Regions from separate parts of the Providencia manganoxydans genome, predicted to be linked through region 2. Evidence: predicted binding sites of a transcription regulator. Region 2 holds the regulator's gene; each other region holds the start of a gene.
The links. Region 2 encodes Fur, which represses iron uptake genes when iron is present. Its sites were predicted from a motif close to ATAATAATGAGAACNACTATCAA; they were not measured.
Positions count from the first base shown of each region.

Region 1: metC (cystathionine beta-lyase) is a predicted target of Fur. The motif match lies at 4,223-4,245, and genes of this name have one in related genera.
Region 3: JI723_RS16280 (TonB-dependent siderophore receptor) is a predicted target of Fur. The motif match lies at 2,693-2,715, and genes of this name have one in related genera.
Region 4: feoA (ferrous iron transporter A) is a predicted target of Fur. The motif match lies at 5,305-5,327, and genes of this name have one in related genera.

Region 1 covers NZ_CP067099.1:853,595-861,683, reverse strand. The annotation lists gene yedE (selenium metabolism membrane protein YedE/FdhT) at 1-1,173, opposite strand, end outside; gene exbD (TonB system transport protein ExbD) at 2,580-3,008, opposite strand; gene exbB (tonB-system energizer ExbB) at 3,017-3,940, opposite strand; gene metC (cystathionine beta-lyase) at 4,430-5,614, shown strand; gene JI723_RS03690 (DedA family protein) at 5,798-6,469, shown strand; gene JI723_RS03685 (MerR family transcriptional regulator) at 6,668-7,693, opposite strand; gene JI723_RS03680 (hypothetical protein) at 8,006-8,089, shown strand, end outside.
Region 2 covers NZ_CP067099.1:3,133,971-3,142,059, reverse strand. The annotation lists gene JI723_RS14250 (MFS transporter) at 1-1,141, opposite strand, end outside; gene chiP (chitoporin ChiP) at 1,720-3,117, shown strand; gene JI723_RS14240 (beta-N-acetylhexosaminidase) at 3,186-5,864, shown strand; gene fur (ferric iron uptake transcriptional regulator) at 6,321-6,770, opposite strand; gene fldA (flavodoxin FldA) at 6,943-7,470, opposite strand; gene ybfE (LexA regulated protein) at 7,612-7,905, opposite strand; partial or broken gene JI723_RS14220 (type I secretion system permease/ATPase) at 8,076-8,089, opposite strand, start outside.
Region 3 covers NZ_CP067099.1:3,583,871-3,591,959, reverse strand. The annotation lists gene JI723_RS16300 (hypothetical protein) at 414-590, shown strand; gene JI723_RS16295 (IS1595 family transposase) at 610-1,266, shown strand; gene JI723_RS16290 (HEAT repeat domain-containing protein) at 1,510-1,746, shown strand; gene JI723_RS16285 (HdeA/HdeB family chaperone) at 2,137-2,436, shown strand; gene JI723_RS16280 (TonB-dependent siderophore receptor) at 2,800-5,004, shown strand; gene JI723_RS16275 (ABC transporter substrate-binding protein) at 5,068-6,168, shown strand; gene JI723_RS16270 (LysR family transcriptional regulator) at 6,366-7,259, opposite strand; gene JI723_RS16265 (MFS transporter) at 7,358-8,089, shown strand, end outside.
Region 4 covers NZ_CP067099.1:337,418-345,506, forward strand. The annotation lists gene glpE (thiosulfate sulfurtransferase GlpE) at 1-16, opposite strand, end outside; gene nfuA (Fe-S biogenesis protein NfuA) at 196-774, opposite strand; gene JI723_RS01500 (phosphoribosyltransferase family protein) at 965-1,648, opposite strand; gene bioH (pimeloyl-ACP methyl ester esterase BioH) at 1,682-2,461, shown strand; gene JI723_RS01510 (FeoC-like transcriptional regulator) at 2,397-2,681, opposite strand; gene feoB (Fe(2+) transporter permease subunit FeoB) at 2,691-5,009, opposite strand; gene feoA (ferrous iron transporter A) at 5,050-5,280, opposite strand; gene JI723_RS01525 (Tex family protein) at 5,629-7,962, opposite strand.

The DNA.
Region 1 (8,089 bases), 2.1 Mb from region 2:
CTTACGGAAAAAATATTTTTCCCATACCAACATTAAAATAAAGGCTAATGCTAATAGCAAATAAGTCACAGCTAAGCCGCCTTGCGGACCAAATGTTTCGAGTAAATTAACCTTATCAAAATCAGTGGCTAACCAAGGAGCTAGATCATCCCAATAATAAGCCAGAATAGTTGCTCCAATGATGTTACCAAAACCAACCCACCAATAATGAACTTGCCCTTCAACAGCCCGATACATCCAACCTGTTTCACAGCCTCCTGCTAACACTATCCCGAAGCCAAACAGCAATCCGCCAATAACCGCATTGGGTCCCGCCCACAATATTTTTGGTGTGGCGCCGAGTTGTACATAACTAAAAATACCAATCGCGCTGACAGCCATACCAATAATAATCGCTTTTGCCATGTGAGTTCTTCCCGTGATCCATAAATCGCGGAATGCAGAAGTAAAGCAAATTTGAGCACGTTCAATCAGTAAACCAAACCCTATGCCACACAAAATGGCGATACCGAGTACAGGCGCATCCCATAAGGTATAAAACCCCCATGCAATGGCGATTAAAAATACCGTCATCCCTAATTTGAAGCGTTTTTTAGCGACATCAGTCCGCTGTGTTAAAGGAGAGGCCGAAGAAACTTTTTTCAATTTAACGGGGATCCTAAACATTGGCATCAGCGTGAATTTGGCCCCAAAGTAAGAGCCTACCGCAGTTGCGATAGCAAAGTACCATGCGTGTAAAGAAAATTGAGGGATCCCAGTGAAAAATGCGGCAAGATTACACCCCATTGCTAAGCGAGCACCAAACCCAGCAATGATACCGCCAATAATCGCTTGGAAAATACGGATCCGATGTTGAGGCATTCGTAGTTTAACGTTATTTGCCCATAGCGCGGCGGCGAAACACCCAGCAAACATCCCGATGATCATTACGCCATCAATCCTATCTAATGGGCTACCCGAAAAACCAATGACTTTAAAGTATCCCCAATTTTCAGGCTCAGCACCAAAGAGCTGTAAGATGTGCCCACCCCAACGAGTAAATTCACCAGTTACAGCCCAAAATGTGCCAGTTAAGCCAAAGTAGTATGTCGAGAGAACACCTGCTGCAATAACGGCAGGTAAAGGTTTCCAAAAACGGATGAGATAGTGAGATTTAAACTCAGACCAAGTCATGTTAACTTCCAATTGATTCACGCCAGTACCTGGCAGAGAAGCCCGCTGTTGTATCTATACTCTAAATAGTTCGAGGTGTAGGTAGGCGATAAGTGAAGATAGAGGGAGAGCATAGAAAAACTATGTGACCCGACTAGCTAAGCATAGTCACTTATACCTCAACGAAAAGCCTTACAACTTGAAATATGACGAGTATATTCCCCACAGCAGTAGAGGTAACATAATACTCCGATAATTCATTTCGTGAAGATATTTGTTTAAATAATGCTAGTCATACTTAAATAGACCGCAATTGGTCTAATTAGCATAAAAAGCTAGCAGAGAACATCGGCGTGCAACTACTAGATAAAAAATAATTCGTTGTTTTAACTTAAATTTAAGACAAAAAAAAGCGTTATCAGAGATAACGCATGAATGTGTAGTCTTATTTATCTATAATAGAGGAGTATAATATGAAATTGCCTGTTAAGGCGTTGCATTGCTATGCGTAGTCTGAAATCAGCCCATTTGACTTCAGAATAACATTCTTCAACTAATAAACCGATTCATGATTAAAGCAAAAAAGTGGTAAAACTTATTTTTGTTAACTCAAGATATCAAGGTTAATTTATATTTCCCTAGTTTGGCGTATAAAGAAAATAAATAGTTTAAAACATGAAAAGTATTTAAAAGTATTTCCAAATGTTATTGATTGCATTATAACGCAACATAATTGTTGCGCAAGTGTTTTTTTCATTTAACTAAAATCATCCAAGAAAAAGAAAAAAGATCAATAAAATCACAGTGATATAAAAACAATCATGTTTTAAAAAAACATTAATATATATTTTTAGATATAATTTACATAATTACTGATATCTTGAAAATGTTACAAAACTAATTATTTAATAAACTCTCCTTATCTGGAAATAGATTAAAATTTAGTTATTATATTTATTTATTCATATATATTGAATCTTAATAAGTATTAATCTAATTTATTCTATTACCTTATTTACTCAGTAACACGAAAAATGAATAAATTCACATTCTATTCATCAAAACTACAAGGGATTATATTTATTATTTAAATAACAATAAGTTATATATTACCTAGATTAAATTGACACTATTTTCGAGTTAGAAGTTACGCGTAACTACTTAGTCTTATTCAAAATTAAATAATCCCATAAAGAAAAAATGGTTTATTTTTAATAATCACTTAGCGAACTAATTTGGTGAAAAAAGCAAAAACAATGAACATTTAAGTTACATTTTTTATACATTTTTTAACCATAAAACGATGACATTAATTCAAAAAATTAATGATTACAGGCATAAATGAAAGGAGACTCAACCAATAATGAGTAACAAAAAACGCGTTTTATCTCAAATGAGGTAAAACGCGTTGTGCAAAGCTATATGATTTACTGCTTAGGGGCGGTCGCTTCCATACCAACTAAACCAATCTTGAGATACCCTGACTGCCGTAATGCATTCATAACATCCATCATTGTTTCATAGTCAACGGTCTTATCCGCTTGGAAAAATATGGTGGTCTCTTTATTGGCGTTGGTTGCAGCATCTAGTGATGTTGCTAGCTGCTCTTTTGTTACCGCTTGATCGCCAATAAATAGCTGGCTATCTGATTTTACTGTTAGGAATACAGGTTTTTCCGGACGCGGCTGTGGTTTTGCTGTCGAAGCAGGTAAATCAACTTTGATATCAACCGTTGCTAATGGAGCAGCAACCATAAAAATGATCAGAAGGACTAACATAACATCAATAAAAGGTGTTACGTTAATTTCATGCATTTCACCGCTATCATCTTGTTCATCGCCTAAACGCATTGCCATAATCGTTGTTACCTTGCTTTACTATTTGCCAGATCGAGGTCACGACCTAATAGTAGCGCAGCCTGTGCTGCAACATCACCAATCTGACCACGATAGTTATTAATCATACGAGCAAAAATGTTATAAATAACCACAGCTGGAATTGCCGCAATCAGACCGATCGCCGTTGCTAATAGTGCTTCGGCAATCCCAGGAGCCACAACAGCTAAGTTAGTTGTTTGTGAGTGAGCAATACCAATAAAGCTATTCATGATCCCCCAAACGGTACCAAATAGCCCCACAAATGGCGAAATTGCGCCAATAGTCGCTAAATACCCATTACCGCGCCCCATATAGCGGCTAATTGCAGCAATCGCTCTCTCTAAGCGGAAGCCAGTTCGTTCTTTAATACCCGCTAAATCAGTACTTTGTGCAGACAGTGTCCTTTCAGCAACCGCTTCATTAAGCAACAAACTAGTCACACTATTTGCTTTGAAATTGCTCGCGATACTAACCGCCTCATCAAGCGATTTAACTTCTGCTAATGCTTTTGCTTCTGATTTCAAGCGTCGACGAGCAACTAATAGCTCAATACCTTTAGAGAAGAACAATGCCCATGTGATAATTGATGCAATAACCAGCCCTATCATAACGGTTTTAACAACATTATCTGCGTTTTGATACATCCCCCAAACCGATAAATCTTTGTCGAAACCGCCTTGGTTTTCAGGTGCAATTTCAATGCTTTCACTGATAACAGGTGCTGATGTATTGTTTTCAGCACTGGCTTGATTTTGTGCAATTGGCGTCGCTGCGGATGGGTTATTTGCTTCAGAACCCGAAGCAGCCGGTGCTGTTTGAGCTGATGTTGGGGTTGTCTCTGGTGTGGTATCCGCATATGCAGTTCCCATCAGGCCCATCGCCAATAGAATAGAAGCTGTTAGTTTACGCATCAGTTGGCCTTATATTCTCTTTTTCTGTGTTCTATTAATATACTCGTTATACTTCAAGTTATCGTGTTGTTGACTATGCTCACTCGCACCAGCCACATACTTATCTATGCGCCTAGCAACTTGTTCACTTGTCACTAATACAACCTTGAATTATTTAGAGTAAAAATGTGTGCCGATGATATTGTATTTACAGTCACCGACTAACCTATAAAAGCGAAGTTCCCTCGCCTAATGTGTCATTTTTAAAAATGACGGTGCTGATAATATCAAACATGACGCGAATTGATAGTAATTATCATTACTATTCAGCATTTTTTTATTATTTTTTGCTCTAAAGCAAACAAGCCCATTGCAATCATGAGGTTATTTTAAGCTGACATGAAAAAAAATCAGATTGAAAGTTAAAGCATGTACTTCCTCAATCAAATCATTTAACTTCAATTAACGACTTTCCGGTTTCCCTACTTTAAGCAAGTGCAAGGACACAATATGGCAAAGATCCGCCCCGAAACACAACTTGTCCATCTTGGCAGAAATCCTAAATATACCCAAAAAGGTGTTAATCCAATTATTCAGCGCACCTCGTCAGTGATTTTTGACACTGTTGAAGAGAAGCGCCATGCTACACAAAATAGGGCAAATTCAGTCCTTTTTTATGGTCGCAGAGGAACCCAAACACACTTTGCCTTCCAAGAGGCCATGACTGAACTTGAATGTGGTGCAGGCACAGTATTATACCCTTCTGGCGCAGCTGCTATTACCAATTCAATATTATCTTTTGTTTCTTCTGGCGATCATATTTTAGTCACAGGCTCAGCTTACGATCCGACACAAAATTTTTGTGACAAAATCCTTACTAAGCTAAACATTAAAACCGACTATTTTGATCCGTTAATCGGCGCTGGTATTGCCGAACTATTGCGCACTAATACACGTATTGTTTTTTTAGAAGCGCCTAGTTCTATTACCATGGAAATACATGATCTTCCTGCGATTGTTCAAGCTATCCGCCAACAAGCACCTGAAACGATTATCATGATTGATAATACTTGGGCCGCAGGTGTATTACTGAAACCTTTGCTACTCGATATTGATATTTCAATCCAATCTGCCACCAAATATATCAATGGTCATTCAGATTCAATGTTAGGCATTGCGGTTGCCAATCAACGCTGTATTAAGACATTACGTGAAAATTCCTATTTACTTGGTCAAACCGCGGATCCCGATACGGTATATATGGCTGGACGTGGTTTGCACACATTAGCCACGCGCTTAAAACAGCATGAAAGTAGTGGCCTCACTGTTGCACAATGGTTAGAACAACGGCCTGAAGTTGAATCTGTTTACCACCCAGCTTTACCTTCTTGCCCGGGACACTCATTTTTTGTTCGCGATTTTAGCGGCAGCAATGGATTATTCTCTTTTCAACTAAAATCACGTCTCTCCCAGCAGCAATTTGAAGATTTTCTAAACCATTTTAGCCACTTCAAAATGGGCTATTCATGGGGTGGCTATGAATCATTAATTTTAGGCTACCAAAAAGAAGATCTATTAAGTATGCGTCAATACGATTTCCAACCTAATGACGGCACCTTTTTCCGTATCCATGTTGGCCTAGAGCATCCACAAGATCTGATTGATGATCTGGCATTGGCATTTGAACGCATTTAAGCATGTATTTTTTTCCAATACTTTCATAGTGTTTGCTAATATGAAAGTATTGGTATGACCTCTATTAAAATTTCAACTAATCCACACATTCAGTAAACAAATCAAACTTAGCGTCATTTTTTCCTGTAAGATAATAATGAATTCGCTTTTTTCGCAGCTTTTTTCGTAAATACAGGAACGATTATGGAAGTACTACGCGAAATCGTACTGGCACTTTGGCACCACGATTTTCTTAAACTCTCCAATCCAGAAGTACTTTGGGTTATTTATACAGTTCTCTTTGTGGTCATCGTCTTAGAAAATGGGGTGCTTCCCGCAGCCTTCTTACCCGGTGATACCCTATTGATCCTTTCAGGTGCATTAATTGCAAAAGGTGTATTGAGTTTTGTGCCAACGATTTTATTACTCACTACCGCAGCAAGCGTTGGTTGTTGGCTAGGCTTCCTTCAGGGAAGATGGCTAAGCGAAACAAAATTAATTAAGCGTTGGCTAGCGCAAATCCCTCATGAATACCATGAAAAAGCGAACCATATGTTTCATAAACAGGGGCTATATGCGCTGTTGATAGGCCGCTTTTTAGCCTTTGTGCGAACATTATTGCCTGTTCTTGCAGGACTCTCTGAACTGAGCCATCGCCGTTTTCAGTTATTCAATTGGTTAAGCGGGCTGTTGTGGGTCGGGATTATCGTCACACTGGGCTATGCGCTAAACCAAATTCCATTTATCAAACAGCATGAACAGGTCGTCATCAGTGTGCTGATGATTTTACCTGTATTGCTACTTATTGGTGGTTTAATAGGGTCGATTATGGTGTATTGGAAGCATCGTAAAGCTCTCAGTAATAAAACAGAATAAGCAAAAAGCCGTCTCTTAAAGGATGCACAGACTACCGCCAAACGTATTCTGTTTGGCGGTAGTTGTTTAGAGTGTTGAAATAAACGAGCAAAATCAATTCATTGATTTTCGGCTGATAACACGAAGCGGGAAAAACCACGCTTTTATCCCGCTTCGTCAACAACATCGAGCCGCCTCTTAAAGGCGGCAAATGATTTATTAGTGAGCAAAATAAACGGTCAGTGCAGCAAACAGATATTGCCCAATTTCAGGCGTCATCCATGTGCCACGAGAGATAACAGGATCCTCTTGGTAAATTTGACGAATTTTTTCCTGTAGTACGGGATCACCACCGGTAAATTGATTAAACATGGTTAACCACATTTGAGCCAATGATTGAACCTCTGCTGATTCAGGTGGAAGACCGGCTTTTAGTGCATTATAGAGACCGGCGATCAGCTCAGGCCAAACTCTACCTGATTCAAAATAGTGTTCTTGAACAAAAGCAAATTGCTGCTCCGTTAAGTGGGGTTTGAAAATATCTAGCTGATGTTCACTAAACCCTCTAGCAACATACTCAATCATTTCCTCAGTAATACCCGATGAAATAGCAAATTCATTGTCTGATAAATGGATCGTGTTTAGGCGAGCAAAAAAATCGGGGCTTCCGCCAGTATCACGTTCCAGCGCTATCATCCATTCCGTTGCGACTTTCTTTGCTTGCTCGGAGTCAGGTGCAATCCCTTCTTTTATTAAGGATTTGACTATACTAACTCGTTGCTGCCACTCTTCGCTCTTTAGGGTGTGAGCCGTATACAGTGGCATCTGCTCTAATTCTTTTGGTGTAAAGTACTTATCATACATGGACATCATCTCCAAAATGGAAAACCAATCAGTCTGAGTGAGAATGTCGCCAGCCTGCATCTGCCGCTGAAGCTGCTCCAATCGATATTGCAACTGTGCCATCTGCTTCATTTGTGCCGACAGAGCATCAATACGCTCTTGCAGCATTTGCGCCATATCACCACTTTGACCATCTAAGATCTCACCGATGTCTTTAAGTTTTACGCCCACTTGCCTTAACATTTGAATTTGAGTCAAACGCTCAAGACATTGTACGTTATACAAACGATAACCTGCATCGGTTCTTGCAGTCGGTACTAATAACCCTATTTCTTCATAATGATGAAGTGTACGAATAGTTAGCCCGGTTCTCTGGGCAATTTCACCCACTTGAAATAGCATCTTTATCCTCCTGTGATCGACTTGCAGGTTAATGCCTCACGTTACGTAAGAGTCAATACACTCGTTATCATTTAAAATATATTTCTTTTGTATAATTTTATCTTTTTCTTGTAGCAGAGCACTATGCCGCTGATTATACTCTCAATAATTCGAGATGCAGGTAGGCAACAAGCGAAGATAGTTGGGTAGCATAGGTCAGCTCGGTGAGCGTGGCGTAGTCACTGATGCCTCCACGAAAATCCCTGCAATTTGAAGTATGACGAATATATAATTCCGACGAATAATCCACACTTATAAATGATGGTGAAATAAATGAACATAAAAGCAATATCCATTGGATTGCTTTTACTTCCTGTAATAGGGCTGGCTGATAGCTTAGATATTGGTGAGCCTAGT
Region 2 (8,089 bases):
CACCAATACTAGCCCCTGTTATAAATAACATTGAGCAAATTACCCAAATTTGAGCGGATGCGATATAAATTGTTTTTGTCATAAATAGAGTCAGGATGACTAGGCTGCCCAAGGTGATTAACGGTGTAAAACGAATAATTTTAGTTGTGACAGTCGGTTTAAGCGATGAAGAAATAATTGCAGCACTTGACCATCCTGCCCCCACTAAAGCGGCTAGGTAACCAGATATCAACGGAGCAATATCATGTAACATTTGCAGAAAATAAGGGACGAATACTTCGGTTTGTACACTTAAACCTAATAATGCCATGGTGAGATAAATGGGGGCTAATTGAGCCGATAAATGGAATGTTCCACTGGGAAATAACGTATTAATACCACGGCGTTCAATAACCGCTAGCCTTACACATAAGAGTATTGCTAGAAGCATGCCACCAATAGGAATAAGTTTGTCTTGGCTCAAACTACCGACGGAAATAGCCAGCACGGCGGTAGAAAGAAGCAATAATGCTTGTAAGGGGATGGGCTGCTGTGGGCCACTCTCATTCGGATTTTTGGCTGGTAATACTTTTAGTGTTAGCCACAAATAAGGGATCCCAACCAATACTAGGCACCAAAAAGCCCCTCGCCAAATATCATACTCAGCAAAAATCCCCCCTAAAGCAGGGCCTAATAATGTTGCCATTCCCCACATACTCGACATCATCCCTAATACGCGAGACCACAGGTGCTGAGCAAAAACAATGTGCACCATTGAATAAGAGAGTGTGAGTAAAATACCACCACCAGCACCTTGGATAATTCGCCCAAGTAGCATGATTGGCATAGATGGTGTCATAGCACAAATCACGGAGCCAATTAAAAAAATGAGAGTGGCAAGCCCATAGCTTTTTTTAGGTCCTAACCGATTAAGTATTCGAGAAGTGAGTGCTGATAAAATAATTGAAGATAGGATAAATAGAGTGGTATTCCATGCATAGAAATCAATGCCACCAATATCGCGAACAACGGATGGTAGTGTTGTAATTGTAATATAGACATTAATTGCATGAAGACAAATACCACCCGATAGAGCGAGTGTTAAGCTAAGATTTTTGCCAGTAAGTAAACTACGCCAACCTTCTTGCTGATGTTTATCCATATCTACTCAATATAAATAATCTTGATTTATTTCCTTCAAGCGGCCGCTGTTGTATTTTTTATGTCCGTCATGAGGCTGTGTTTTTACTAATGGTGATATCAAGCTGTGCTAAGAGATTTGTTAAGAGTCACTCACTAAGATTAAAGCTATTTTATTGAAAGACAAAATATTTACTTAGCTTATTTTAAAATAAATAACTATTTACCCACTAAAGCAGTTTTGTTGCAACTTATCAAGTTTGACTGAAACGATTACATCCAAAGAATGTTATTTTTTATATTGAAATAAGTCTGTGTGGGCTTATTTCATGGCGTGTTTTATCTAAATTTAACCATTAGTTTGGGATATTAATACTATTTATATAATGATTAATAACAATTAATGCTAGTAATGAACAAAAAAATTAATGTGTCTTAGCTCATGTTTTAGGAATAAATACACTTTTCACCTTGATAATTCGCGTCGCGAAAAATAGGCTAAGTAGGAATGCGTATTTTGTTTTGGCATTAATCATTACCTAATGAGCTACTACTAAGATAATAATTTAATAATAATATAAAAATTAGAGGAAATACCGAATGGTTAATAAAAATGTCAATTATGGCAGGGGGTTGCTCGTACTAAAAATAGCCATAGCCTTGGCGCCTATCAGTTATCCATCAATCAGTTTTGCTGAGCAATTCCTTGATGATTCAACACTTAAAGGAGGGCTTTATTATTGGCAACGTGATCGTTCAAGAAAAGAACTGTCCCCCGATAGTGATAAATATAAAAAGTATGTCGATAACCTTAAACATTCTACTGTAAACGCTAGCCTCGATTTTTCTTCTGGCTATTTTCAAGATGTGATTGGGTTAGATTTAGCTGCGTTTACTGCCATTGAGTTATCAAATAGTGGTCCCGCAGCTCCCAATGAGATCGGCTTTAGTGACGCGAAAACGCGATGGGATGAAAAATGGACTGGCGACCGCAGTGGCGTGAGTGTTTATAAAGCCGCAGCGAAAATGAAATATGGGCCCTTTTGGGGGCGAGGAGGGTATATCCAACCAACGGGGCAAACACTACTTGCATCTCATTGGAGCTATATGCCAGGTACTTACCGTGGCTTTGAGGTCGGTGCAGCATTTGATTTCGAACAAAATGGTGCGCTGAGCATGTCATATATGTGGACAGACCGCTATAAAGCACCTTGGTATCGCGACATGTATAATTTCCGTGAGGCTGATGGGCAAACAGGGATTAGCTACCTCCAGTCTATTGGTTTTAAATACGATTTCAAAAACTCATTCGTTCTTGAAGGTGCTTATGGCCAAGCAAAGGATTACATGGATCAATATTTTGCTAAGGCCTCTTATGCGCTTCCTATTGCATCCCGCGATCTTCGTATGTCATATCAATTCTATGGTGCCAAAGACAAAGTGTCCGATGGTGGTGTGAATGATGTTTACGATGGTTTAGCTTTTTTACAAGCAGTGACGTTAGGGTATACCTATGACCAATTTGATTTTCGTTTAGAAGGTACTTATTCCAAAGCAAAAGGAAATCAAGGTTATTTTTTACAGCGGATGACCCCCGGCTATGCAACGTCGAATGGGCGTTTAGATATTTGGTGGGATGGACGTTCAGATTATAACGCGAATAATGAAAAAGCGGTTTATGCGGGTGTTATGTATGATTTAGCTAATTGGGATCTTGCTGGCTGGAAAATCGGAACATCTTATATTTATGGATGGGATGCTAAACCAAGTACTAATTCTCAATATGCCCAAGATGTAAAATTAAGAGAAAGCGCTTGGAACTTTGATATTTTATATACCGTGCAAACGGGTAGAGCTAAAGACACTTTATTTAAATTACATTTTACTAAATATGATAACCATACAGATATTCCAAGTTATGGTGGCGGGTTTGGTAATATATTCCAAGATGAAAAAGATATTAAGTTTATGGTTATGATGCCATTTACTATTTTTTGATAGCAGGGTCACTGCTATCAAAAAATAATATGGCAGTGGCTGAATTTGAATTTAATATTGAGGTCACAATGAAAAAAAATTATTTAAGTCCTTTGGCATTATTAATTTCGGCAACTTTATTTTCAACGATTGTCAGTGCTGAACAATCAGCAACTCAAGTTGTCGATGCACTCGCGAATATGGATGTAAAAATTAATGTTATTGATAACCAAGCTGGAGAGCATGGTATTGATTGCGCTGCACTAGGTGCAGACTGGGCTGCTTGTAACCGTGTTGATATCACGCTGACGAATGGTTCTGATGCGATAGAGTCTGATGATTGGGCGCTCTACTTTCACAGTATTCGACAAATATTAAAGCAAGATAATCCACAATTTAAAATTACTCATGTTACAGGGGACTTACATAAAATAACGCCGACAAGTCAGTTCAAAGGAATTAAAGCCAATGAAAAAGTGGTATTACCAATAACAGGTGAATATTGGCAGGTCAATTATTCAGATTTTATGCCTCGCTGGTATGCAACTTCAGGTGATGCGTTACCACGCAACCTCAAGAGTACCGATACTCAGGATCCTACTCAGTTTGTAGCGCCATTTGAACTCAAGAATTGGAAAAGGGTAGGTGCAGATAACAATGTACTGATGACTGCTGAAAATCGTTACAAAAAAAATACCGCTTTAAATGCCCTATCTGAACAGCAAATGCGAGGGCAAATTTTACCTACGCCACTCGATATTACGTTACAGCAAGGAGACGTTGATTTATCTAAAGGTATAAATTTACATTTAGAAGGTTTAACAAAAGAGGAACTTGCAGTCATTGATGAGCATTTACAACAAGTTAAGCTTAAACAAAATAATCAAGGTTTCCTTGTTGAAGGTAAGATTATCCCTAATCAATTTGCTATTGATAATCAAATCAGCGGTGCTTATGAATTAGTGATCACTCCCCAAAAAGCACTGATTGTTGGTTATGATCGTGTAGGGCTATTCTATGGTATGGAGTCATTACTTTCAGCAGTCAGTGAATCCGAGAAGCCAACAATTGCAACGATGACAGTTAAAGATAAGCCTCGTATGGAATATCGAGGTGTTTTCTTGGATGTAGGACGTAATTTTCATAGTAAGCAAGTTGTCATGCGTTTAATTGACCAGATGTCACGTTATAAGCTCAATAAATTCCATTTTCATCTTACTGATGATGAAGGTTGGCGGATTGAGATCCCAGATTTGCCTGAACTCACAGAAGTTGGTAGTCAACGCTGTCACGATCTTGACGAGCAAACATGTTTATTACCTCAGTTAGGCTCAGGTGCTGAAAACAATAATATGGGGAGCGGTTATTTTACTCGTGATGACTATATTGATATTTTACGTTACGCCAAAGCACGTCATATTGAAGTGATCCCTGAAATTGATATGCCTGCACATGCCCGCGCTGCGGTGGTATCAATGGAAGCTCGCTATAATAAATTGAAAGCCGCTGGAGATGAAAAAGGGGCCGAGCAATACCGCTTAGTTGATCCATCAGATACATCAGTGACAACGTCGGTACAATTTTATGATAAGCGTAGTTACTTGAATCCGTGTTTAGAGTCATCTAAAAACTTTGTTAATAAAGTTGTTAGTGAAGTCATGCAAATGCATGAAGAGGCGGGTGTACCCCTGAAGACATGGCATTTTGGTGGTGATGAAGCGAAAAATATTCGCTTGGGGGCAGGATTCCAAGATAAAAATGGTGCTATTGAATTAGGTAAAGGGATAATTGATAAACAAATTGAAGATAAACCGTGGGCGAAATCGAAAGCCTGTCAGCTGCTGATTAAAAATGGTGATGTCAGTGATTTTGATCACCTATCGAGCCATTTTGCCAAACAAGTTAGTGAAGGTTTACAGCAAGAAGGGGTTACTACCATGCAAGCATGGCAAGATGGCCTAAAAGATGCTGTGAATGCTAAAGATTTTGCAACCAAAAATGTGAGAGTTAATTTTTGGGATACCCTCTATTGGGGAGGTTTTGATTCGGCAAATGACTGGGCAAACAAAGGCTATCAGGTCGTTATTTCAAATCCTGATTATGTTTATTTCGATATGCCATATGAAGTTAATCCAAGCGAAAGTGGCTATTATTGGGCGACTCGCGCGAGTGATGAACAAAAAGTTTTCTCATTTGCACCTGATAACTTGCCTCAGAATGCAGAAACATCGGTTGATAGAGATGGAAATCAGTTTACTGCAAAAAGTGATAAGCCTTGGCCGGGGATCTATGGCTTGTCTGGCCAATTATGGAGTGAAGCAGTTAGAACAGACGACCAAGTAGAATATATGCTGTTCCCAAGGATCCTACCACTTGCAGAGAGAGCTTGGCATAAGGCGGAATGGGAGAATGATTACCAAGCTGGCCGTGAATATGTTGGAGGTAAAACACAGCATGTTTCACAGCAAAATTTAGCTAATGACTGGGATCGTTTTGCAACAATCGTCGGAGTAAAGGAACTGCCGCGATTAGATAGAGCGGGTGTTGCTTACCGGATCCCTGTTCCTGGCGCTAAAATTGAAAATGGCGTGTTACTGGCAAATCTTAGCTATCCAGGTTTAGTGATTGAGTACTCATTAGGAGAGAGTGATCACTGGCAAACGTATTCAGCACAACATCCACCAAAAGTGAATGGCAGCGTGAAGGTGAGAGCGAAAAATGCACTGGGCACACGAACAAGCCGTGTCGAAATAGTGACGCAAAAATAAGGTATCAGTATTGGTGGTATTCGTTAGATACCACCAATTACAATTAGCAGTTGCACTATTGCAGAGAAATTAATTCTTCTCTAGTTAAGTTTGTGCATTCCATTAAATCTTTAAAAATTTTTTATAATAGTTGGCGGTTATTGCTCTGCATCTAATGCTTTTTTATATGTCTTTGCTGCGAAGCTGTACGCAAAATGATGACTATGACGATGTCATAGCTAAGTCTATTTGGGAGTCGTTATACATAATGTATGAAAATGACTTTCGTTGGCAGCTGATATCACAATCATAGCAACGGATCATAGGATGATGATTAATCAGAAAAGATATGATGCAAGGAGAATATCTGTGTGTAGATAAAAGAAAACCCCATGTAAAACATGAGGTTATTTGGTAATTAAGAGACTGTATGAGTGCCTTATTACAATAGCTATGAGTCGTTAAAAAACAACTCAATCACTCTTTTGCTTCGTGTGCATTTGCATTTTCACGGCAATCGCCATCAGCGCAGTGGCCATAAAGATATAAGCTGTGGTTAGATAGCTTAATACCATGACGAGCAGCAATATTCGTTTGGCGTTCTTCAATTGATTTATCAGAAAATTCGATTACTTTACCGCAATCTAAGCAAATCAAGTGGTCATGATGGTGCTGTTGAGTCAGTTCAAAAACGGATTTACCACCTTCGAAGTTGTGACGGGTCACAATGCCAGCATCGTCAAATTGGTTTAATACGCGGTATACTGTGGCCAGACCGATCTCTTCACCCATATCAATCAATTTTTTGTAGAGATCTTCCGCACTGACGTGATGGCACTCAGGCTCCTGAAGTACTTCCAATATTTTTAATCTTGGAAGAGTGACTTTGAGTCCAGCATTTTTCAATGCTTTATTGTTGTCTGTCATGCGGGTTTGTCCTGTATCTTAAATCAGAAATTTAACAATAATGAGACATTTTTAACATATATTCAGTTGTCTTCGAAACTGATTTACAATTATAGGCATGGAAACAAAAAATAGAAACCATGCATTGTCTCATTATTATAATAATATCAGCAATCCTACGCTGATTTGTTCGTTAGCCGAGGATCTCAGATAGAGACATCTCTGTTGAAATTTGTTGTACCCATGCATCAACACGCTCTTCGGTTAGCTCAGGCTGGCGATCTTCATCGATGGCTAATCCAATAAAATGGTTGTCATCATACATGCCTTTAGAGGCTTCGAAATGATAGCCTTCAGTAGGCCAAGCCCCGACAATTACTGCACCACGCGGTTCAATAATATCACGGATAGTTCCCATCGCATCACAGAAGTACTCTGCATAGTCTTCTTGATCACCACAACCAAATAAAGCAACAAGTTTGCCTTCAAAATCAATTTCTTCGAGAGTTGGGAAAAAATCATCCCAATCACACTGGGCCTCACCATAATACCAAGTTGGGATGCCAAGAAGTAAAATATCAAACGCTTCAATATCTTCTTTACTGCATTTAGCGATATCATGAACTTCAGCGTTATCGTTGCCTAATCTCTTTTGGATCATTTTGGCAATATTTTCTGTATTACCAGTGTCACTACCGAAGAAAATGCCTATGACTGCCATAAAGTGAATAACCTCTTGTTTTTCCAATCTGGTTTGAAAAGAGCCAGATAGGGCTAAATTTGAATAAATAAAACTTTGGCCTTATTTTGGCGAAAAACCCTGAATAAATCTGTCGAATTTGTGTGGTTTACTAAGACGAAACTATCTGTTTGAAGGCTCGTAAACCTGCGCGAGCTGTGACATTAGCATTTCTTCTATTAGCTCGCTACGGCTCATATTTTTTTCATCAGCCAGCTGATTCAATATGGCGACAGCATCTTCATTGAGCTTTAGTTCAACGCGGCGTAACCCGTTGACTTTATCTCTTTTAAGTTGATTACGTTTATTAATTCTTAATTGTTCATCCCGCGAAAGCGGACTTGTTTTAGGTCGCCCAGGCCTGCGTTCCTCAGCGAACAAATCAAGTGTGGTGCGATCAGTTTGTTCTTTTGCCATATTTCTTTAATACTAATGGGCGTGTACCAATAATCCAGCGCGCAATCATACCTTAGCTGTCGTCCTTGTGCCAGAGCGCATATTCAGTGAAAGTCTTTGATAGTAAAAAAAAGAACTGTTTGTTGGAAAAAGCACCAAATAATATTTAATTAGTGCTTTTTTCTGATTCACTAGCGAGTTTGCT
Region 3 (8,089 bases), 450 kb from region 2:
CCATTCTTATTTGTGTGTTCTTAATTTGAATGTTTTTTTGACAGCATTAATGTGTTTCCCCATGTAGGTATACACTTATTTTGAATATTTAATCTGTGGAGGTAACTGCTTGAGGAATATTACTTTATTTATTTATTTTTTTTTTTTTTTTTTTTTTTTTTTTTTGGGGGGGGGGGGACGCGAGTGAAGTAAATTTAATTCGAACCAAGCAAGGCAGGAAATAATTTTGTACAAGCAGGCTTTAATAAATAAAGTTGGTTGTATCAGGAATTAGGAGCCTAATATGATAGTGGAACAAGAAGTGTCAAAAAGTATTTTTATGGCAGCAGTACGAAAAGAAATTTTTCGCTTAAGGAAAAAAAGGCTTAACAGGAAAGCAGTTAGCTAAAAAATCAAATGTCTCACAGAAACAAATATATCGATATGAAAGAGGTGTATGCAATATAAATGTAGATATACTTTTTGTTATATTGCATGAATTAGATTGTAGTTTAAGTAATTTCTCTAGTTCTGTTTATTTAAAAATTAATGATACGGAAAAAGATGTAAATACTCATTATATTAATTTAGGGGCAGTCCTAGATAACTAAGATCATCTAGGATAGCTCCATAAGAAAAAGCAGACTCAGTCAGTACAAACAAGAACGGTTACTTAAGCTATTTATTGCAGGCTCCACGGCCCGTATTGCCGCAGAATTGGTTGGTGTCCACAGAAATACAGCTGCTTACTATTTTCATCGGCTCAGAGTGCTGATAGCTGAGCACGTTGATAAGCACACTTGGTTTGATGGCGAGATTGAACAGGGTGAAAGCTATTTTGGTGGTCGTCGCAAAGGTCAGCGTGGTAGAGGGGCAGCTGGAAAAGTGCCTATCTTCGGTCTTCTCAAGAGTGGTGGCAAGGTTTATACTCAGGTCATACCTGATGCTAAATCACGGACATTACTGCCAATGATTGAGTCAAAAATTTACCCTGACAGCATCGTCTACACAGATAATTTTTCCAGTTATGATGTACTGGATGTGAGCGATTTTAAGCATTACAGGATTAATCACAGCACCCAATTTGTCGACAAAAAGGAGCGGCAAAATCATATCAATGGTAGTGAGAATTTTTGGAACCAAGCGAAGCGTCATATGCGTAAATTTAACGGTATTCGGAAGGCTCATTTTGAGCTGCATCTAAAGGAATGTGAGGGGCGATTTAACACACCTCATACAAAACAACAATTAACTATGCTAAAACAGATAGTTAAAAGTAAAATTTAAACCTTACTAGGACTGCCCCTAGAATTATATTATTATTAATAGTATTTAATAATTTATTATAGGAGTGATAATCATAAAAATCTAAATAAAACGTTTTTTTGTAATATGTCAAAAATATTCTCTAAATGTGTAAAGACATCATTAGCTACTCAATTGGCTTCATAATAAAGTGAGATGTAATGGGTTATTTGATTTAAAATAATTAATTATACTTAATTTCTTCTTGTTATAACGAGTTGAACCATGGAAAAACAAATCATAAGTACACTCATTGGATTAACCTTTCGAGGCAACGATGATGTCAAGATTGCAGCGATCTCAGCATTAGGGGATTATAAAGCGACAATCGAACAACAAGAAGCGGTTGTGAGGTTAATTGATTTATGCAAAGATCCAAATAAAGACGTCGCTATTTCATCTATTCGATCACTAAGTAAACTGTCTGGACATTTTGGACAATCATTAGATCGAAAAGATTAATATCATTAATTAAATTAATAAAACTTTAATGAGTAATTAATCGATTTTTATTTTTAAAAGTAAAAGTGAATGCATTAAACGAATGAATCCTCGGTGAGTATATTAATAATAATCTATATTTGATTACTAAAACTTTAAAGCATTATTTATATTGATGTGTTTATTATTGTTGTTATTCAGGTATTATACTTCTTATTATGTCATTAAACATTTAACTTGCTTTATTTTGATTATCAAAATAAGACTATATAAAGTTTGGTGAGTTTGTGATAAAAATAAACATAGCTACATATACTCTGAATAATTCGAGGTACAGCTTACTAATAACACTGTAATTTGAAATATGATGGGTAAAGTTATGCACGATTAATACACTATAGAGGGTCTATAATGAAAAAGATTGTTATCTCTAGCATTTTGGCTGCAATGGCAGCATTTTCTGTTAATGCGATGGCTGCCGATTCAAACGTGGTTACGCCTGAGAAGATGACTTGCCAAGAGTATATTAACCTCAACCCACAAAGCTGGGCGCCAGTTGCGTTATGGATCACGAATGCCGAGACTCAATTTAAAGGGGGTGATTACGTTGCTCTGACTGAGCAAAGTGTTGCTGAAGCACCTCAAATTGTTGAATTCTGTAAGAAGAATCCAGAAGGGACTCTGCAAGATTATTTAGCATCAAAGAAATAAGCTAAATTTCACTGATTAAAGCCTTATTAATTAGGTGTTTGCTTTTACTATAATCAAAAGCAAACACCAGATATTAAGTGTCAAATAGGGTTTTTAACAGGAGCAGTTATGATCAGTCATCTATCTTTGATGATTGAGCAAACTCCAATGAGCTTACTTTTCACATCATCCCGCCCACTATTTTTTCTATTCACTCATTAACCATCGATTTTTCTATGGCAATTTTTACGTATTTGCCCTGAAAATTTTCATAACAATGATAATAGTTCTTAATTGTATGTGTATTATCAGTTAAGATTAGCCTCTATATTGTTAAGTGGCTGACTTACTAAAAACATAACGACATATTAGGATCTTAGATTAATGAAAATTAAGCATCTTTGGGTACTCTCTCCGTGCCTTGCTTCATTTATTGCACCAGTTACATTCGCAGCAGAAAACAAACAAGATGAAATGACTGTATCAGCAACTCGCTCTTACCGCAGTGTGTCTGAAATGGCGCAAACGACATGGGTAATAGATAACGCTGAAATTGAACAGCAAGCTGAAGGTGGCAAAGAGTTAAAAGATATTCTGTCACAGCTGATCCCCGGTATGAGTGTCAGTGGCCAAGGTCGTACTAATTACGGCATGAATATGCGTGGGCGCTCAATGATTGTGATGGTGGATGGCGTACGTTTAAATTCTTCGCGCAGTGATAGTCGCCAATTAGATTCTATTGATCCGTTTAATATTAATCACATTGAGGTTATTTCTGGGGCGACTTCTCTATATGGCGGAGGTAGCAGCGGTGGATTAATTAATATTGTCACCAAAAAAGGCCAAGAAGAGAAACAAGTTGATCTGCAAATTGGCGGTAAAACTGGTTTTAATAATGGCAAAGATCATGATGAAAATGTTGCTGCGGCAATGAGTGGTGGTAATGAAAACGCCCACGGTCGTTTATCTGTTGCCTATCAACGTTATGGCGGTTGGTATGATGGTAAAGGCAAGGCAATTAATATTGATAATACACAAACGGGTCTACAGTTTTCTGATCGCTTGGATGTAATGGGCGCAGGGGTTATTAATATTGATGATAATCAGCAGTTACAAGCCACGGTTCAATATTATAAAAGTGAGTCCGATGGAAAACATGGCCTTTATTTAGGTAAAGATTTTGCGGCGGTGAAAGGCCAAGGCGAAGCTTACAATAGTAGTAAATTAAACTCAGATCGTTTACCCGGTACTGAGCGCCATATGTTGAATTTACAATATTCAAATGGCGATCTTTGGGGGCAAGATTTTGTTGCTCAAGTTTATTATCGGGACGAATCACAAAAGTTTTATCCATTTCCTACTTTAAATAAAGCAAAGGATGTGACCAGTATTAGTGCTTCCGATCAAAAAACCAATTTCTATGGTACTAAGCTGACGTTTAATAGTGAGCCTGTCGATAATTTGACGCTGACTTATGGTGCTGACGCTGAACACGAACAATTTCGTGCTAACCAAATGTTCTTTAACTTAGATAAAGCAAAAGAATCAGGCGGCATGGATTTGAAAAAAGCCTATCAAGTTGGGCGTTATCCAAGTTATACCACAACCAATATGGCTGCTTTTTTACAGAGTAGTTACGATATTAATCCAATATTCACCTTAAGCGGTGGAGTGCGTTACCAATATACTGAAAACAAAGTTGATAGCTTTGTTGGGTATGCACAACAACAGCAAATTGCTGAAGGTAAAATTAAATCTGCTGATGCAGTACCGGGTGGTAACACCGATTATAACAACTTATTATTTAACGCAGGTCTATTAGTTAATTTAACGGAAGATCAGCAAACATGGTTTAATTTCTCTCAAGGTTTCGAAATCCCTGATATCGCTAAATATTATGGCACAGGGAAATATGCGCCAACAGCTGATGCGAATGGGCATTTGGCATTAGAAAATAGTGTGAATATTAACGACACTAAAGTGAAAGGTATTAAAGTTGACTCTTATGAACTAGGGTGGCGTTATACCGGTGAAAACTTGCGTACACAAATTGCTGCTTATTATTCATTATCAGATAGAAGTTATGACATTAATAGCACAGATATGACGATTTATATGAAGTCAGATAAACGTCGTATTTATGGTGTGGAAGGAGCGGTTGATTATTTCTTTGATGATAGCGATTGGAGTGTGGGTAGTAACTTTAATCTGCAAAAATCAGAAACTAAAGTCGATGGCAAATGGGAAAAATGGAGTGTCAAATTTGCTAGTCCATCAAAAGTCACGGCATATGTTGGCTGGGATCCTAACGACTGGTCACTGCGTTTACAAAGTCAGCAAACCTTCAATATGTCTGATGCCGATGGTAATAAACTCGATGGTTATAATACCGTGGATTTCTTAGGCAGTTATTTATTACCAGTTGGCAAGGTCAGCTTTGCAGTTGAAAACTTACTGGATGAAGACTACACCACAATTTGGGGGCAGCGTGCACCTAAGTTATATAGTCCTAATTATGGTGCGGCAGACTTGTATACCTATAAAGGTCGAGGCAGAACATTTGCGCTTAATTATAGTGTGACGTTTTAAGTTGAATGTTAGATGAGTCATCTTAATCATTGATGGCTCATTTTTACTTAATGAGGTTGTCCAATGAAATGGCTATTAACTGGGCTACTATGTTTAGCCAGTATGATTGCATCAGCTAAAACACCAACAGTCGTTACGGATTTGCAAGGCCGCAAGATAAGCCTAGAGCTTCCCGTCGATAAATTATTTTTGATTGATGGACGAGATGTTTTGTCAGTCGATATTGCGGCAGGGCAAGAGGGGGTATCACGTATTATCGGTTGGAGTGATTCCTTAGAACAATATGCGCCGGATCTAAAACAGGCTTATTTTTCAGCGCTTCCTGAATTAGCAAAAATACCGACATTAAGAAAAACGCGCGAAACTGGCATTCAAATTGAAAAGCTACTTGAGCTAGCGCCTGAAGTAGTATTAATGCATAAATCTAATTATGCCGCGATGCGCGACAGCCAATTTATGCCACAATTAGAGGCGGCTGGGATCAAAGTTATTTTTATTGATTTCCGTATGGATATCGCCAATAACACGCCAAAAAGTATTGTGTTATTAGGTGAGCTATTAGGGACTCAGGAGCGTGCAAACAATTTTGCAAAATTGTATCAAGAAAAATTAGCAGCAATTGAAGGGCAGTTGAAACAACCTTATCCATCAGTATTAATTGAGGCAAATGCCGGTTTATTTACTGATAGTTGCTGCCAACTTTATGGACGTTCTGGTTTTGGCGTGCTTGCTAGCCTTGCGGGTGGTAAAAATCTTGTTGAAGACAGTTTCCCTGCAAAAGGCGCCGAAAGCTCGATTGAAAATATTATTAGCTTAAATCCTGACTTTTATTTGTTAACCGGAGCAGATTGGCAGAATTTTAATCGCCGCTCAACCGCAGTTAAGTTAGGTTATGGGGCAGATGCAACCGTTGCTAAAAAGCAATTAGCTAAATTAGTCGAGCGCCAAGGAATTTCATCGCTGACAGCGGTAAAAGATAAACATGTTATGGCGATTTATCACAATTTCTATAATAATCCGATGAATATTTTTGCAATTGAGGCAATGGCCAAGTTTATGCACCCGCAGACTTTTGTAGCTTTAGAGCCAGAGCAAAATTTGCAGGAATTCCTACGGCAGTTTACTGCGATTAAAACTGATGGAGTGTTTTGGATATCCCTCTGATTTAATGCCGTGTTGTATACAACATGGCTGAGGTTGCTGACGAAGCGGGATAAAAGCGTGGTTTTTCCCGCTTCGTGTTATCAGCCGAAAATCAATAAATTGATTTTCCTCGTTTATTTCAAAACCCCCTAACGACTGCCGCCAAATATGATATGTTTGTCAACAGTCTGTGCCGTGTTGTATACAACACGGCTTTTTTACAAAGTAAATCTTTCCACTAAATAATCAATAAATGCACGTGTTTTTGCAGCCAGTGCAATGGTACTTGGATAAAGTAATTGTATATTTTGTGTGGGGAGATTGTACTCCGGTAATATTCTGAGCAAACGGCCTGATTGAATATCTTCATCGACCAACCACGAAGGGCAAATAGCTAACCCTAATGATGCGATTGTCATTTGATGGATAACCGCCGCAGAATTGGATTCATATTGGCTTTTAATGATGGGGAGTGTTTGTTTTTCACCTTGCTGATCTTGCAAAACATATTGAGTATCTTGCCAATTTAATAACGAGTGTGTAATCCAAGGTACTTGGGCTAAATCCGCAATATGGTTGATTGGATATCTTTTGATAAATTGTGGTGATGCAACAATATAGATGGAGTATTCACCTATTTTTCGCGTTTTCAGTGAAGAACTTTTTAAGTTACCTAAACGTATTGCTAGGTCTAATTTTTCTGTCACTAAATCATCTAATGAAGAGTTAAAACTGTATTGTAATCGTAGTTTTGGGTAAAGGCGGCAAAACTCAGGTAGCAAAGGTAAAATATAACGCTGCCCAAATTCATTGGTTGATGAAAAACGTAATAACCCTGTCACACTGCTGCCTAAGTTTTGACTTCTTTCAAAGGCTTCCTCGATATTTAATTGAATGCGTTTGAAGTCATCATAAAAATGCTTTCCTGCTTCTGTAAGCGCGATATTCCGCGTATTACGGGTCAATAAACTGACATTTAATTGACTTTCGAGCTGCTTGATATCAATGCTTACCATGGAACGGCTGAGCCCTAATATATCCGCTGCTTTGGTAAATGATCCGGAATCAACCACTTGAAGGAATGTCGCTATTTGCTTGAGATTTTTCTGCATAATTACAATGATTGTTTGTTTTTATTAAACAATGAGTTTAATCCTCTTGCATCGACAAAGGAAGGGGCTAACACTACTCTTTGTCGCCGGAGGTTGTTATGTCTTATCGATATAAAATTGCGACAATATTTTTGTTAGGGTTCTTTATTGATTGTATAAACATTTTTATGTCAGCAATTGCATTGCCTGATATTGCTCAAGTATTTTCAACCAGTCAATCAATGGTTGCTTGGGTAGCAAATAGTTATATTTTAGGTTTAGTATTAATTATGCCTATTAGTTTATGGCTAGCAGGGCGGTTTGGTAATCAAAAGCTATTATGTTTTTCTATGCTGTTATTCTCAATCAGCGCTTTATTGTGTGGTTTGAGTTATTCGATTTATAGTTTGATTTTTTGGCGGTTTATTCAAGGGATATCTGGAGGATTATTGATCCCTGTGGGTCAGGCGTTAGTTTTTGCCTTATTTCCAAATAAAGAACGTCATCGTATTTCCACTATGATTATGACAGTTGCGTTGATAGCCCCTGCGTTTTCACCTGCGCTAGGTGGAATGATCATTGATAGCCTATCTTGGCGTTGGGTGTTTTATGCGAATTTGCCTTTTTCATTACTCGCTGCGGCTTTGGCGTGGTTATGGATTAATAATAGTGAACGACAGCGAAGGGAAAAACCAGATGTATTCGGTTTACTGCTAGTGACTGTCAGCTTGCTGTTGTTATTGTTATCATTTTCTCTTTATAACGATTATCACAACTTATCGCTAGCTATAGGAAGTCTATTTTTCTCCGCAATTATCTTTGCTTTTTATATTAAGTATGCGCAGAAATGT
Region 4 (8,089 bases), 1.5 Mb from region 2:
TCTCAAATTGTTCCATAATATACCGAATAGTCAGATAATAAAGGGCACTCAGACCGTAACAAACAAGGGCTGTTTAGTTGCAGTCCTAAAGTTAATGATGAAAACCAATTTCGTTGGCTTTCATTGAGTAGGACAAAGAAAAGAAGTTCCTCTTCTTTGTCCTGTAACATTTAATTGCGAAATGGTTTTCAGCAATTAGTAGAACGAGTGTTCACCACGTTGGTGCTCAGTCAGATCTTTCACACCTTTCAGCTCGCCTTCAAACATTTTCAGAAGTTCTTTTTCGATCCCTTCTTTTAATGTTACATCAACCATTGAACAGCCGTTACAACCACCACCGAATTGTAAAATTGCAAAGCCGTCATCGGTAATTTCCATCAGTGATACACGACCACCATGGCTTGCCAGTTGCGGGTTAATTTGTGACTGTAGGACGTATTCAACACGCTCGATTAGCGGAGCATCATCAGACACTTTACGCATTTTAGCGTTAGGTGCTTTGAGTGTCAGTTGTGAACCAAGTTGGTCGGTGACGAAATCAATTTCAGCGTCATCGAGGAATGGTGCACTGATTTCATCTACGTAAGCGGATAAAAGCTCAAATTTTAGCTCTTGGTCAGTCGCTTCAACGGCATCTGGTGGGCAATAAGATACGCCGCACTCAGCTGAAGGTGTGCCCGGGTTAATAACGAACACGCGAATTTGGGTGCCTGGCTCTTGGTTTTCCAACAATTTGGCAAAATGAGCCTGTGCTGCTTCAGTAATATTAATCATAATTTGCTCAATTTAATAATCTACCAGAAATCCTTCAAGTTGCAGTGTTGTTGACTACGTTCAGCTAGCCGAGTCACATAGTTTATCTATGCTCCCCGTCTATCTTCACTTGTCGCCTAACTGCAACTCGAATTATTTGGGGTATAGTTGACCGCATTAGTTGGTTATAATACGCCCATTTGACCCTATACTACAAGGTTCGGCATATCGTCCAAGCTTGTACAGTCTGTGCTCCCGCACAAATCAGCAATTGTGCCGCTGTTTGCATGGTGGCTCCTGTCGTCAACACGTCATCAATAATCGCGATATGTTGTCCTACAACAGAACCAGTTAAGGTAAATGCGCCATTAAGATTACTATGACGGTAATTACGTTTTAATGTTATTTGTGCCAGTGTATCACGAGTACGCAATAATGAATTTCGTGAATATGGGATATTTAACCAATTGGATAAATATTCACCAATTGAGGCGATGTGGTCAAATCCTCTCATCCATAATCGTTTGGGGTGTGATGGGATAGTGATTAACCGTTGTGGTTTGCACCAAAAATGTTGTCGATACCCCTTAAGCCAATGCAAAACGAATACCCTTGCTAACACAAATGCTAATTGAGGTTGTGGGTTAAATTTATAGTGATGGATCAGTTTGCGTAAAGGTGGTTGATAAGGACTAACGCTAATTAGCCTTTGCCATGAAGGCGGGTGCTGTAAGCAACGGCCACAAGCCAGATGGTTATGCTCTGTAGGTAATCCACAACAAAGACAACAGATTGGCATCGAAGGTAGCTTTCTAAGACAAAAAGAACAAATGCCATGGTGAGTTAATTTTAAGGCTTGTAGGCATAGCCAACAGGCACCTTGCATTGTTAGCATAAGCATATTCCTGTGAAAAAAGAGAGTGTAACCATGACACAGCTTTATTGGGAGACAATTGGAGAGGGGGCTCAAGATCTTGTGCTCCTCCACGGGTGGGGATTGAATGCGGAAGTGTGGCGTTCAGTCGTTCCTCGATTGGGTTCGCATTTTCGTTTGCATTTAATTGACTTACCCGGTTATGGGCGTAGCCAAGGTTTTGACGCTATGGATGTGCAATCTATGGCTAACACGGTATGGCAACAAGCACCTAAGCATGCCATTTGGTTAGGCTGGTCACTCGGTGGCTTAGTGGCAAGCCGTATTGCTCTCGACCATTTTGCTGAGGTGAAAGGGTTGATCACGGTGGCATCATCACCAAGTTTTCAAGCTCATGACCATGCTTGGCCGGGGATCAAGTCCGAGGTGTTATTGGGCTTTGAGCAGCAACTTGCAATGGATTTCCAACGCACAGTAGAGCGTTTTTTAGCGCTACAAACGTTAGGGACTGAAAGTGCACGTAATGATGCCAAACTGCTTAGAACGGTAGTACTCGAACAGCCAATACCCAAAGTGGATATCCTCAATGCAGGTTTGGAAATTTTGCGCGTTGTGGATTTACGTGAAGAGTTAAAGGATCTTACCGTGCCATTTTTGCGTATTTATGGCTATCTAGATGGTTTAGTGCCACGTAAAGTTGCGACTATACTGGATGATATGTATCCGAACTCTCCTTCAGTAGTGATGCGCCATAGTGCTCATGCTCCCTTTATTTCTCACCCTGATGAGTTTTGTGAGTATGTGTTGGATTTTTTAGCGCGTCTGGAAGGGTAAGCACATAGTGTGAGCAGTCATTGCTTTCGGGGCAACCTTTACAGCTAGTGCCTGTTAAACAGGCACTTAAATCTACTTTTTTCAATTTTCCCATGGCGATGAGCTTGTCTACCATTGCTTGTATCAAGGGTTTGGGGGCTTTAAGTTGTTCGCTGAGCAGCTCAAGGTCAGCCTGCCCATACAGCGCCACTAAGTCTCTGATTTGTAACAAGCTGACCATGTTTACCTCTTAATGACAGACTTTATCTGAACAGTCACAACAGGATTTTGCCGTTTTGTTGGCTAAGTTTAGTGTGACTCGGCTACGCATACGACGTAATACCGTAAACAACGCAAGGTTAAATACCACGACCGCAATAATAGTGATCACACTACTTTGTGGGTGTTGGCTGAATGTTGCTGTTTGATAAAATAGGGCTGACAAGCTATAAGCAACGTTAAGCCCCCATAAAATAGAGAAGGTCATCCAACTCTTATTTGTTTCACGTGCAATCGCCCCCATCACTGAAACACAAGGCACATACAGCAACACAAAGATCAGGTAGCTGTAGGCTGCGATATCGGAGCCAAATTTAGCCGCCATGGTTCCCATAGAGCCTGTTGCCATCTCCCCATCCCCTTTGCTTGCTTCGATCGGGTTAGAAAGCGCACTCAACGTAAAGGTTTCCTTTAAGCTATCCCATGTTTCAGAGACGGCATCTTCAAGCTCTGCAAGTAAGTCAAAGGAAGCCGCATCAAAAGGCTCAGTGGTGATACTCTCAGCGGTATAAAGCGTGTTCAATGTACCCACTACCACCTCTTTAGCCATTGCACCGGTAATTAAGCCAACGGTCGCTTGCCAGTTATCAGTATGTACTCCAATCGGCTGTAACACCGGGGTGATCACTTTACTTACAGAAGCTAAAGCAGAGTCATTAATATTATCAACAGGCTCTCCTGACAACGAGAAGCTATTGAGCGCACCAATAAACATACTCGCCACAACAATGACTTTACCGGCTCGGATCACGAAGCCTTTCAAACGCTGCCAAGTTTGTATCAGCAAAGTCTTCGCGTGTGGCACGTGATAAACCGGTAGTTCCATCACGAAAGGAGATGCTTCGCCGCGCATTAAAGTATGTTTGAGTAACAAACCCGTCAGAATGGCGACGACAATACCGAGTAGATAAAGGGAGAACACGATACTGGCACCGTTTTTACCAAAAAAAGCCGCAGCGAACACCGCGAAAATAGCTAAACGTGCGCCACAAGACATGAAAGGGGCCATTAATACTGTAATTAAGCGCTCACGTGGCGCATCTAATGTACGAGCCCCCATAATGGACGGAACGTTGCAACCAAATCCGACGATAAGTGGGACGAATGATTTACCCGGTAGGCCTAAAGCTTGCATCAATCTGTCCATCACAAATGCAGCGCGAGCCATATAACCTGAATCTTCTAAGATAGATAAGAACAGGTACATCATGCCGATTTGTGGTACTAATGGCAGAACGGTGTTAATACCACCACCAACGCCTTGAGCGAGGAAAATGGTTAACCAATCAGGGAAGCTGAAGTAAGCTCCAACCCACTGTATACCATGAATAAAGATCGCTTCAGAGGCGCCTTCGAAGAAAGGTTGTAATGCACCACCAATATTGATGGCCAATACAAACATCAAATACATTACAAATAAGAAAATCGGTACACCCAGCCAGCGATTGAGGATCACGCCATCAAGAGTTTGTGTAAGTCTATTTGGTTCTGCGGCGCTGTTATTGATCGCTTTTTCACAGATTGCGGCAATGGATTGGTAGCGCGCATCGGCAATCAGTAATTCAGGCTCTTCGTTTAAGCTATTTTTGAGATTTTGCTGAGTTGCATGTAGTTGTTCATTCGAGATATTCGCGCGCTGGCGGCTATAAATATCACCTTCAAGAATTTGTAATGCTAACCAGCGGCGTTGTTGTTGGCTAAACTGCTGCGCTGATATTTGTTCTGATAAGGAATCCACTTCCTGTAGCAATGCGGTTGGGTATTCAACCAGCGCTTGCATATTGTTTTGTGGATGGCTATCAATGGCCTGTTTGAGTTTATCAATCCCTGTTGCACGCGTTGAAACCAATGGGATCACAGGGCAACCAAGCTGCTGTTGGAGCTGTTCAATATCAATATCTATGTGTTGGCTTTGCGCAATGTCTAACATATTCAGTGCAACGATGCATGGCACGCCTAGCTCAATCAATTGCAGCGTCAAATAAAGGTTGCGCTCTAAATTAGACGCATCCACTACGTTGATTAACATATCGGCTTCACCACTTAAGATGAAGTAGCAGGCAATTTGCTCATCTAGCGATGTTTGCTCTGAAATCGTGGTTAGCGAGTAGGTACCGGGAAGATCAACTAATTCAATATTATGCTCTGGTGTATTAAAACGGCCAACCTTTCTTTCAACGGTCACACCCGCCCAGTTCCCCACTCGTTGGCGAGAACCAGTTAATTGATTGAATAGGGTGGTCTTACCGGCATTTGGATTGCCAATTAGGCCGATAGTTAGTGGTTTCATAAAATTTTACCAATAGTAACGTTCAGATTGCTGCGTTATGTTACGCCGAAGTGGCTTCATCAATATTGAGTAGTGCTAAGTCTTTTTTGCGCAGTACTAAGCTGACTCGATGAGTTTCGATTTGTATTGGATCGCCTAAAGGTGCGAAGCGGACAACTTTAAAAATAGAGCCGGGCAAGAGGCCTAATGATAATAGTTTTTGTCGGTAAGCGGGGCTTATCTCTGGTGAGAATCCCAATATTTTATAACTGTGTTGAGGAAGTAATGACATAAAGCCTTCCATTCATTATGGGTAATAATATTGATAATTATTATTAGAAATATAGATATACACAAGCAAAAAACGTGGTTAAACAGAAATAAATCTAATTAATAATAAGAATTATAATCATCAATGATTAGCTATATTTAGCCTCTTTTTTCGTCAAATTGAATTGATGTGGATCAACGATATATTGTGTTTACGAGGAAGAAACGGCGTTTCAAGGAAATGATTGAGGTGAATAAAGAAGTTTCAATGTATTCACTTTTTTAATTATTAACTGAATGAAATTGGTTTGGTGATAATAAAAAACCTCTACAATCAATCTATTAAAATGATTGTAGAGGTTGAGGTTGATTAACGCTTTTTGCCAAATGCAGCAGCAAGAGCATCGCTCATTGCACTGTTGCCGGCTGAGGCGTTATTTTTTCGTGATATGTCACGTTGTGGTGTAGGTGCTTTACGTGCGCCCTTATCGGCTTGGTTATTGGCTCGACGAGGTGAGCTATTCGACTCTCCCGGCTGTTCATCAAGACGCATCGTGAGTGCAATACGTTTACGAGGGATATCAACATCAATCACCTTCACCTTAACAATATCACCAGCCTTAACCACCTTATGTGGGTCTTCAACATAGCTGTTAGAAAGCGATGAAATATGTACTAAGCCGTCTTGGTGAACACCGATATCCACGAAGGCACCAAAATTGGTGACGTTAGTGACTGAGCCTTCTAAGATCATGCCAGGTGTTAAATCATTCATGGTTTCAACACCTTCAGCAAAGGTGGCAGTTTTGAATTCAGGGCGAGGGTCACGACCCGGTTTTTCTAGTTCTTTAATGATATCGGTAACTGTCGGCACACCAAATTGCTCTGTGGTGAAATCACGCGGACTTAAGTTATTCAAGGCCTGTGAGTTACCCATGATTTCTTTGAGTGGCTGGCGAACAACCTCAAGGATTTTTTCAACCACTGGATAGGCTTCTGGGTGAACCGTCGATGCATCAAGTGGATTATCTCCATTAGTGATGCGCAGGAAACCCGCACATTGTTCAAAGGCTTTAGGGCCAAGGCGAGCTACTTTTAATAATTGCTTTCTATCATTGAAGCGACCGTTTTCATCACGCCAACTGACGACGTTTTGAGCAATCATCTTGCTCAAACCTGCGACTCGAGTGAGTAGCGCAACTGAAGCGGTATTTAAATCAACACCCACTGAGTTTACGCAGTCCTCAACGACAGCATCAAGCTTACGTGCTAGCTGAGTTTGGCTAACATCGTGCTGATATTGGCCTACACCGATAGATTTCGGGTCAATTTTCACCAACTCTGCGAGAGGATCTTGCAGGCGACGTGCGATAGAAACGGCGCCGCGCAGGGAAACATCTAAATCAGGGAATTCTTGTGCTGCCAGCTCCGATGCAGAGTACACGGATGCCCCCGCCTCACTGACGATCACTTTTTGTGCGGTCACTTCTGGATATTGTTTTTGTACTTCAGCAAAGAAACGTTCTGTTTCTCTTGATGCGGTACCATTACCAATTGCCACCAGTTCGACCTGATGTTTTTGACATAATGCTGCAACAATGGCTGCTGCTTTTGCCGCTTGGCCGGTATGTGGGTAGATAGTATCAGTCGCAATCAGTTTTCCTGTTGCATCAACAACCGCAACTTTAACACCGGTACGTAGGCCGGGATCGAGTCCCATCGTTGAGCGCATACCTGCTGGCGCGGCCATCAGTAGGTCATTGAGGTTACGAGCAAATACATTGATTGCTTCTTCTTCGGCTTTTTCACGCAATGCGCTCATAATTTCTGTTTCGAGATGCAACAAAACTTTCACACGCCATGTCCAACTAATGACAGCTTTGCGCCATTGGTCTGCTGGTTGATTATTTAATCGAACATCAAGGTGGCGGGTAATAATTTCTTCACAGTAACTTTCTTTTGGTGGTTCTTCGAACTGAGGGTCACAATTAAGTGAAAGTTGTAAAATGCCTTCATTGCGCCCACGAAACATAGCCAACGCGCGATGAGAAGGTACTGATGCGACAGGTTCTTGATGTTCAAAATAGTCACTAAATTTCGCGCCTTCAGTTTGTTTACCATCAATTACTTTGGCAACAATATGGGCATTTTTCATTAAATAGTCACGAACTTTAGCTAACAGGCTAGCATCTTCGGCGAAACGTTCCATTAAAATATAACGTGCACCATCAAGAGCCGCTTTGGTATCTGCCACTCCTTGTTGTTCATTAACGTAGTTTTGTGCTAATTCGTCAGGCGATTGGCTTGGATCGCTCCATAAAGCATCAGCTAAAGGCTCTAAGCCTGCTTCAATAGCAATTTGCCCACGGGTACGACGTTTAGGCTTATAGGGGAGATAGAGGTCTTCAAGTTCAGTTTTATTGAGTGTTTCGTTAATAGCGGCAGCAAGTTCGGGGGTTAGTTTTTGTTGTTCTTCAATTGATTTAAGAATGGTTTGCTTACGATCATTTAGCTCTCTTAAATACCCTAAACGGCTTTCAAGTTGACGAAGCTGCGTATCATCTAGCCCACCCGTTACTTCTTTACGATATCGAGCAATGAAAGGAACGGTATTACCTTCATCCAATAAGGTGATAGCAGAAAATACCTGTTTAGGTTGTGCTTGCAGCTCTGCTGCGATTATCTGGCTTAGAGTTTCATTCATGTCGCTTTTTAATACCTAATCATCAAAGAACAGTTAAAAAATTCATTGCACTGTTATACTTGCATAGGCGCAGAATTTCTAGGGTGAAGTTTATTCAAATCAAAGAAAGGTCTTGCGTATAATTTAT